2 regions of the Stenotrophomonas sp. YJH_SMC_32 genome follow, and region 1 is predicted to be linked to the other one. Evidence: riboswitches for the same ligand, from Rfam matches in the RefSeq annotation. Region 1 holds a riboswitch; the other holds the start of a gene.

Evidence for each region. A riboswitch is a leader RNA that binds a small molecule or an ion and turns the genes downstream of it on or off. The one in region 1 is predicted to bind glycine.
Region 2: linked by a shared signal. The riboswitch ahead of gcvP (aminomethyl-transferring glycine dehydrogenase) and the one ahead of AC5P7S_RS01765 (trimeric intracellular cation channel family protein) in region 1 are both predicted to bind glycine.

What each region holds. Positions count from the first base shown of each region.
Region 1 is NZ_JCAFTE010000001.1:381,783-386,190, reverse strand. Features, by position in the region: gene AC5P7S_RS01780 (hypothetical protein) at 1-438, opposite strand, end outside; gene AC5P7S_RS01775 (nuclear transport factor 2 family protein) at 442-873, opposite strand; gene AC5P7S_RS01770 (GIY-YIG nuclease family protein) at 945-1,211, opposite strand; glycine riboswitch at 1,252-1,341, shown strand; glycine riboswitch at 1,355-1,458, shown strand; gene AC5P7S_RS01765 (trimeric intracellular cation channel family protein) at 1,543-2,160, shown strand; gene AC5P7S_RS01760 (3-deoxy-7-phosphoheptulonate synthase) at 2,409-3,482, opposite strand; gene AC5P7S_RS01755 (hypothetical protein) at 3,778-4,035, opposite strand; gene AC5P7S_RS01750 (DUF6616 family protein) at 4,126-4,408, opposite strand, start outside.
Region 2 is NZ_JCAFTE010000008.1:75,116-79,523, reverse strand. Features, by position in the region: gene gcvP (aminomethyl-transferring glycine dehydrogenase) at 1-2,204, opposite strand, end outside; glycine riboswitch at 2,267-2,369, opposite strand; gene AC5P7S_RS12045 (multidrug effflux MFS transporter) at 2,669-3,895, shown strand; gene AC5P7S_RS12040 (siderophore-interacting protein) at 4,040-4,408, shown strand, end outside.

The DNA of each region.
Region 1 (4,408 bases):
ACCGGGCACCCGCCGTTTCGACCAGGTCCGGCAGAAGTCCTCCTTCCTCGCGGTGTCGGCAATCTGCGCAGTACTCCAATGCCGGGTGATCCAGATCGTCAATGCGGTACTGCTGAGATGCCAGCGCGGCATGCCGCGCTGTGGTTGCCGCCACAGGTGGCGTCGGGCAATCCAGAAGGCCTCCCGCTCCACTTCCGGCACCTTCTTCTTCATCACGTCCTTGTCGAAGAACTGCGCGGCGAAACGCCAGGGATTCATCGGCTGGTATCCCGCGCGTGGTTCACTGCTGCACGCTGCCACACCACTGGGCGCGCGTTCGGCCGGCGTCGGCCGACCGCCTGCCAATGCCAGCCCGAGCAGGTACAGCAGGCCAGGCAGCAGCGCGATGCCGGCGACCAGCACGACGACGGAGATCCATGCTTTGCCGGCGGCACGCATCGCTCACTGTGCCTTCGGCTTTGGATACCACAACGCGTTGACGATGACCCAGCGCTGGTCGAAGCGCCCCATGTGGAAGTAATCGACGAACCACGGGGTCTCCAGCCGCACCGAGGCCGCGTTGCCGGTCACGTCCAGCACCGTGCAGCGACGATCCCATTGATCCTTCGGGGTCTTCAACGCGCCCTGCTTCGTCAGCGAGACCAGTTCTTCCTTCGACATCCGGCGCAGGCCCAGGCGTTCGTCGGGTGTATCGCCGAGCACAGCGCGCTTGGCCAGGTCCGGATGCAGGGAGCGGGCGACGCGCTGCGGGTCGGCCTCCAGCTGGCCATCGACGTAGTCGTGGCAGGTGGCTTCGATGGCCGCGATGGTGGCCGGGTCGGGGGCAGGGCTCGTTGCTGCGGAAAGAGCGAACAGCAGGGCGATCGTGGACATCCGGGTCTCCAGCTCTGGGCGCGGGGCGATCATCGCATGGGCCGGGTAGCCCATCCACGCGTGGCGTGGATCTACAGGACCGGCGCCTGCAGCCAGGCCAGCTTGCGTTCGCGGGGCTGCTGCTTGAGTTGCCACTCGGCGCGTGAGGCGGCGGCCCGGTCCGGGTATTCGCGCACGGCCAGCACTCGCAGCGGTGGCCGGGCCCGGGTGTAGCGCGCGCCCTTGCCGGCCTGGTGGGCGGCGAAACGCGCATCCACGTCGGTGCTGATGCCGGCGTAATAGCTGCCATCGCGGCATTCGAGCAGGTACAGGAACCAGGGGCGGAGGGACGGGGCCATGCCCGGATTATGCCGTGCTGCACTGCAGCGGATATACTGGCGGCCGAATGCAGGAGAGAGGCGCCGCGCTGGCGCCCGCCGAAGGCGCAGGCTCCCATGATCGCTCAGGCCGGTGGGCTGGAATCCCACCAACCATGCATTCGACTCGCCGAGCTGGAGAGAGGTCACCGGGCACGCCCGGGACGATCCGCCGAAGGGGCACGCGGCCCATGCCGCTGAACTCTCAGGCAAAAGGACAGCGGGAGCGGCACCGGTCATCGTCATCCCGTCATTGCGCAGGCAGTGGTGGCAGTTGCGCATGGCCGGCCCCACCGCGCCCGGAGCCTGTTCCATGCTGCTGTCCATCATCTACCTGGTTGCCATTTCCGCCGAAGCCATGACCGGCGCACTGTCTGCCGGCCGCCGCCGCATGGACCTGTTCGGTGTGGTCATGATCGCCTGTGTCACTGCCCTCGGTGGTGGATCACTGCGCGACATCCTGCTCGGCCACTATCCGCTGGGCTGGGTGAAGCATCCCGAGTACCTGGGGTTCACCGTATGCGCGGCGCTGATCGCCACCTGGGTGGCGCGCTGGATGCACCACTTCCGGCGCACCTTCCTGGTGCTCGATGGCCTGGGTCTGATCGCCTTCACCCTGATCGGCTGCTCGATCGCGCGCGAGGCCGGCCATGCGATGCCGATCGTGCTGATCGCCGGCATGCTGACCGGCGCGTTCGGCGGCGTGCTGCGCGACATCCTCTGCAACGAGGTGCCGCTGATCTTCCAGAAGGAGCTGTACGCGATCATCGCGCTGCTGACCGGCGCGGCGTATCTGTTGCTGCTGCACTGGGGCGTGGCCGACGCCACCGCGATCCTGTGCTGCCTGGGCGGCGGCTTCGCGCTGCGCCTGCTGGCGATCCACTATCGCTGGGAAATGCCGAAGTTCGTGTACCACGACGAAGTGCATTGAGCCTCTTCGTAGCGTCGAGCCATGCTCGACTGCGCTTTGCAGGAAGCCAACGCGCGTCGCGCGCACGTCGAGCATGGCTCGACGCTACAAATATCGGCATCACCACCCCGGCGATGTACCTGGCGCTGTCGCTCATGCGCAGCGCCAGGCGCATCGCCGGTGCAGATGGGCCGGTCTCCAACTCCGGCCGGCCCTGATCGCGGCCGCACCCCCGCAGGCGCTGGCCGCCATCCACACACGTGCCGCACTCAGGCGGCTTGGGACACCTTCACGTCGCGACGGGCGCGCACGGCCGCAGCCAGTCGCTCCAGCACCGTCACGGTGGTGTCCCAGTCGATGCAGCCATCGGTGATGCTCTGCCCGTAGACCAGCGGCTGGCCTTCCACCAGTTCCTGGCGGCCACCAACCAGATGGCTCTCGATCATCACGCCCACGATGCGCTGTTCGCCGTCTTCCAACTGAACGACGATGTCGTCGATCACCTTCGGCTGGTTCTCGGGGTTCTTCAGGCTGTTGGCATGGCTGGCATCGATCATCAGTCGCGCCGGCAGCTTGGCCTTGGCCAGCACCTGGCAGGCCTCAGCCACGCTGCCAGCGTCGTAGTTCGGTTGCTTGCCACCGCGCAGGATCACATGGCAATCCGGGTTGCCGGTGGTCGACACGATGGCAGTGCCCCCCTGCTTGGTGACCGACAGGAAATGATGCGGGTTGGATGCCGCACCCACCGCGTCGGCGGCGATCTTCACGTTGCCATCGGTGCCATTCTTGAAGCCGACGGGGCACGACAGCCCCGAAGCCAGCTCGCGATGCACCTGGCTTTCGGTGGTGCGTGCGCCGATCGCGCCCCATGCCACCAGGTCGGCGATGTACTGCGGCGAGATCACATCGAGGAATTCAACACCGGCCGGCAGGCCGAGCTTGTTGATGTCGCGCAGGAGGCCACGGGCGATGCGCAGGCCCTTGTCGATCCTGAAGCTGCCGTCCAGGTCCGGGTCGTTGATCAGGCCCTTCCAGCCCACCGTGGTGCGCGGCTTCTCGAAGTACACGCGCATGACGATTTCCAACTCGCCAGCCAGCGCGTCGCGCAGCGGCTTCAGGCGCTGGGCGTACTCGATGGCGGCGTTGGGGTCATGGATCGAGCACGGGCCCACCACCACCGCCAGGCGGTCGTCACGGCCGTGCAGGATCTGGTGCAGGGCCGCGCGCGAGGCGCTGACGGTGTCGGAAGCTTCATCGTCACAGGGCAGCATCGCCAGCAGCTGGGCTGGCGGTGTCAGCGGTTCGATGGTGCGGATACGCAGGTCGTCGGTGTGCGGGGGCATTGCAGGAGATCTCCGGAACGTTGGGGGTCCCCAGCGTGGCGGCATGAAAAAAGCCGCCAGGTTCGCTGGCGGCTTTCGGGAATGCGTCTGAAGCTTTCTTCAGGGTGAGCGCAGTCCTTCCTCCGCCAGTGGCTTCGGAAAGTAATACCAGTAAAAGCGGGTAGCGGCTGCGTTCATGGGATCTATTGATAGCACAGCTTTTGCGCAGTGCAAAATGTTTCATCCGCAACTGGGGGCGCGGTTCAGTGATGCGCCTGACTGCGCAGTGCAGGCGGTGGCCGCTGTGCAACGTCGCTCATCTGCCATGCACTTCCACGTCCAGCAGCAGGCCTTCGTGGATGTCGGCCCAGCGCTCCAGCACGCGGTCCAGCTCCTGCCGGGCCTCGTCCAGCTGCTCGGGATTGAGCAGGGAACGGGTTGTGTAGAGATCGGACACCAGCCGGCGCAGTACCGCTTCCGGGATGGCCACCGAGGGCCCTTCCATCTGCGGCAGCTGCAGAGCCGGCGTATCGCCCTGCGGGCCGTACAGCGTTACCTGGAGCGTGCTCTGCATGATCAACTTCCCTGCGGATGGACATGGGCAATGTCCTGTTTACCGCGTCCGGGTGACAGGCGCATGTGCCATGCGCGTCCGGAGGCGCTGCTACAAGGCGGCCAGGTCGGCAAGGTGCTGCCCCATCCCATCGTCTGCGCCGACGGCATTGGTGGTGGCGAAGTACTGATGCCAACCGGTGGCGGCAATGCCTTCCAGCAGGGCGTCGGCGTCTTCCCGGCTCGCGCACCTCCATACAGCGTAGAACTGCTCGCTGCCACCGTGCGCTGCGCCCCCCGCGACACGACCCATCGCCACCGGTGCGATGCGAACCGGATCGAACTGCTGCATGCCTGCGCCGATGCGGGTGAAGAAGGCGGCGCGTTGGTCAGGC
Region 2 (4,408 bases), on a different contig from region 1:
CTGTCACCCAGCTTGCCCGGCAGGAACGGGGCCAGGTGCTCCTTGACCGCGCACGGGCCCACGCCCGGGCCACCACCGCCGTGCGGGATGCAGAAGGTCTTGTGCAGGTTCAGGTGCGAAACGTCCGAACCCCACTTGCCCGGCTTGGCCACGCCGACCAGGGCGTTCATGTTGGCGCCGTCGGTGTACACCTGGCCGCCGTGCTTGTGGATGATCTCGCAGATCTCGACCACCTCTTCCTCGAACACGCCGTGCGTGGACGGGTAGGTCATCATGATCGCGGCCAGGCGGTCGCTGTACTTCTCGGCGTTGAGGCGGATGTCCTCGACGTCGACGTTGCCGTTGGCATCGGTCTTGGTCACCACGACCTTCATGCCGCACATCTGCGCCGAGGCCGGGTTGGTGCCGTGCGCCGAGTCCGGGATCAGGCAGATGTCGCGGTGGCCTTCGCCGCGCGAGCGGTGGTAGGCACGGATCGCCAGCAGGCCGGCGTACTCGCCCTGCGCGCCGGAGTTCGGCTGCAGGCTGACCGCGTCGTAGCCGGTGCATTCGACCAGCATCGCTTCCAGCGTGTCGATCAGTTCCTTGTAGCCCAGCGCCTGGTCGGCCGGCACCAGCGGGTGGATCTGCGAGAACTCCGGCCAGGTCACCGGGATCATCTCGGCGGTGGCGTTGAGCTTCATGGTGCACGAGCCCAGCGGGATCATCGTGCGGTCCATCGCCAGGTCCTTGTCGGCCAGCGAACGCAGGTAGCGCAGCAGTTCGTGCTCGCTGTGGTGGGTGTTGAACACCGGGTGGGTCAGGAACGCGGACTGGCGCAGCAGGCCCGCCGGCAGCGCGTCGGCGGTGCTGGCGTCCAGCGCCTCGACGTCAGCCTGCGCGCCGAACACGGCGGCCAGCGCGACCACGTCGGCGCGGGTGGCGGTCTCGTCCAGGCTGATGCCGACCGAGTCGCTGTCGATCGCGCGAAGGTTGTAGCCGGCGGCGCGTGCCTTGGCGTGGATCTCATCGGCATGCACGCCGGTGATGTGCAGGGTGTCGAAGAAGTCGCCACCGACCTGCACGCCGGCGTTGCGCAGTGCCGCAGCCAGGATCGAGGCCAGGCGGTGGGTGCGCCGGGCGATGCGGGTCAGGCCTTCCGGACCATGGTAGACCGCATACATCGAGGCCATCACCGCCAGCAGCACCTGTGCGGTACAGATGTTGGAGGTGGCCTTCTCGCGGCGGATGTGCTGCTCGCGGGTCTGCAGGGTCAGGCGGTAGGCCGGGTTGCCCTGGGCATCGACCGAAACGCCGATCAGGCGGCCCGGCATCGAGCGCTTGTAGGCGTCACGGCAGGCCATGAACGCGGCGTGCGGGCCGCCGAAGCCGAACGGCACGCCGAAACGCTGGCTGTTGCCGACCACGATGTCCGCGCCCCATTCGCCCGGTGCGGCCAGCAGGGTCAGCGCCAGCAGGTCGGTGGCCACGGCCACCAGGCCGCCGCGTGCGTGCACGGCCTCGACCAGCGCCTTGTAGTCGCCGACCTGGCCGAAGGTGTCCGGGTACTGCAGCAGCAGGCCGAAGGCTTCCGCTTCCAGTGCTTCGGCCGGGGTGCCGACGCGCAGCACGATACCCATCGGTTCAGCGCGGGTACGCAGCAGTTCCAGGGTCTGCGGGTGCACGGCGTCGTGCACGAAGAAGGTGTCCGACTTCGACTTGGCCGAACGCTTGGCCAGGGTCATCGCTTCAGCGGCGGCAGTGGCTTCGTCCAGCAGCGAGGCGTTGGCGATCTCCATGCCGGTCAGGTCGGCGCACAGGGTCTGGAAGTTGATCAGCGCTTCCATGCGGCCCTGCGAGATCTCGGCCTGGTACGGGGTGTAGGCGGTGTACCAGGCCGGGTTTTCCAGGATGTTGCGCAGGATCACGTTCGGGGTGTGGGTACCGTAGTAGCCTTGGCCGATGAAGCTGCGCAGCACGGTGTTCTTGTCGGCGATCGCGCGGATCTTCGCCAGTGCCTGCACTTCGGTCATCGACTCCGGCAGCGCCAGCGGCGCCGGCGACTTGATCTTGGCCGGCACGATGGCATCGGTCATCGCATCCAGCGACGCGTGGCCGACGACGTCGAGCATCTGCGCGATCTCGGCATCGTTGGGGCCGATGTGGCGCTCGACGAACGCATTGTGGTGCTCGAGCTCACGCAGGGAAGGGGTGTTCTGGGACATGGCGAAGGATCCGTCAGGAAAGGGCACACGCACGGGCACAAGCCGCCGGTCGGCGGTCTGCGGGGCGCCCCTCTGTCCTTTTGCCTGAGAGTTTGGAAGCGCGGAAAACCGCGGCTTCGTGCCCCTTCGGCGCCGGATCGAACCGGTCTCTCCAGAGTTCTGTTACGGGTGGTATCGGGCCTGAGCGATTACGGGCGTTGCGCCTTCGGCAGCGGTGTTCCGCTTCTCCCACCGTGTTGCCCGCCGATTATAGCCCGTTGCGGGCCCGCTGGCCGTCTACGGGCCTGGCCGCTGCGCCTGAATGGCCGATGGCCCGGACGTGCGTTTTGTGCATCGCTGCATGGCATCAGGCGCAATCCCCACCTATGATGGCCAGATACCTGAATTCATCTGGCGCCCTCCCTGCAGACGGGGACCGGCGCCCGCCGTGCGTGCCACGCATGGCCCTGCCGGACGCCCTTCCCATGACCGCCGCTGTTGCTCCCTCCACCCGCCGCATGGCCCTGCTGCTTGCCGGCCTGGCCATGTTCGGCCCGTTCTCGATCGACACCATCTTCCCGGCCTTCCCGCAGCTGGCCCGGCGCCTGGCGGTGGACGAGGTGGCGGTGCAGCAGACCATCAGCGTGTACCTGCTGTTCTACGGCCTGATGAGCCTGGCGCACGGCCCGCTGTCCGACGCCTGGGGCCGCAAGCGGGTGATCCTCGGTGGACTGGTGGTGTTCGTCGGCGCCTCGGTGGGCTGCGCACTGTCCACCGACCTGACCACACTGCTGGCCTTCCGCGCCCTGCAGGGCCTGTCGGCGGGTGTCGGCATGATCGTCGGCCGCGCGGTGATCCGCGACCTGTACCACGGCCATGACGCGCAGCGGCTGATGAGCCAGGTGTCCATGCTGTTCGGCATCGCCCCGGCCATCGCGCCGATCATCGGTGGCTGGATCCTGCTCAGTGGCGCGGGATGGCCGCTGATCTTCTGGTTCCTGGTGGTGTTCGGGCTGGTCCTGCTGGCGGCCACTGCACGCTACCTTCCCGAGACCCATCCGGTCGAAGCGCGCGTGCCGTTGTCACCGCGCGCGTTGATGCGTGATTACGTGCGCATCGGTTTCAATCCACGCTTCCTGCGCCTGGCGCTGGCCGGCAGCATCGGCTTTGGTGGAATCTTCCTGTACATCTCCTCGGCGCCGGTGTTCGTGATGCAGCACCTGCACCTGGGCGAGGGCGGGTTTGCCTGGTTGTTCATCCCGACCATCGGCGGCATGACCACTGGCTCATTCCTGTCCGGGCGCATGGCCGGGCACACCACGCCCACCCGCCAGGTCTCCATTGGTTTCGGCCTGTGCGCATTGTCGGTGCTGTTGAACGTTGGCTACGTGGTGCTGTCGCCACAGTTCGTACTGCCATGGGCGGTACTGCCGATCTTCCTGGGGGGCATGGGCATGGCGCTGATCTTCCCGATCCTGGCGCTGGCGGTACTGGACATGTACCCGCATCAGCGCGGCCTGGCCTCGTCGCTGCAGGCCTTTGTGCAGCTGATGATCAGCACCGTGGTGGCCGGCGTGGTGTCACCACTGCTGAGCGGTAGCCCGCTGCACCTGGCACTGGGCCAGGCGGCGTTCTTCGGCGCCGGTTTCGTGTTCTGGTACTGGGAACACCAGCGCGAGCGTGCGGCGCAGGCAGCCTGCACGGGTCACTGAGCAGCGCGCAGGGGTAGGGCGGGCCACGATGCCCGAAACACTTGCGGCAGAGAACGGCCGGACTAGGCTGGGCACTCCAGCCAGCCGGTGCGTGGATGCACGACAGCCAGCCGATCCGATGTCGTTGCATGAGGTTTCCCCCAAATGGCTGCGCAGCAGACCTACCGCCTGTTCGAGGTGGCGCTGAAGGAGCGCCGCGTTCTTTCCCCTTCCCTGGACCGCATGGTGTTCACCGGCGCCGACGTGGCGCGGATGAAGACCGAAGGCCCGGACCAGCGCATCAAGGTGTTCTTCCCCTTGCCTGGCCAGGACCTGCCGCAGGTGCCCTGCGGCGAGGACTGGTATCCGCGCTACCGGGCGCTGCCGGACGATCAGCGCCCGCCGATGCGCACCTACACCATCCGCCAGCTGCGTGCAGAGCTGGGCGAGGTCGATGTTGATTTCGTGCTGCATGGCGAGACCGGGCCGGCCTCACGCTGGGCCATCCATGCACGCCCCGGCGACCGTGTGGTG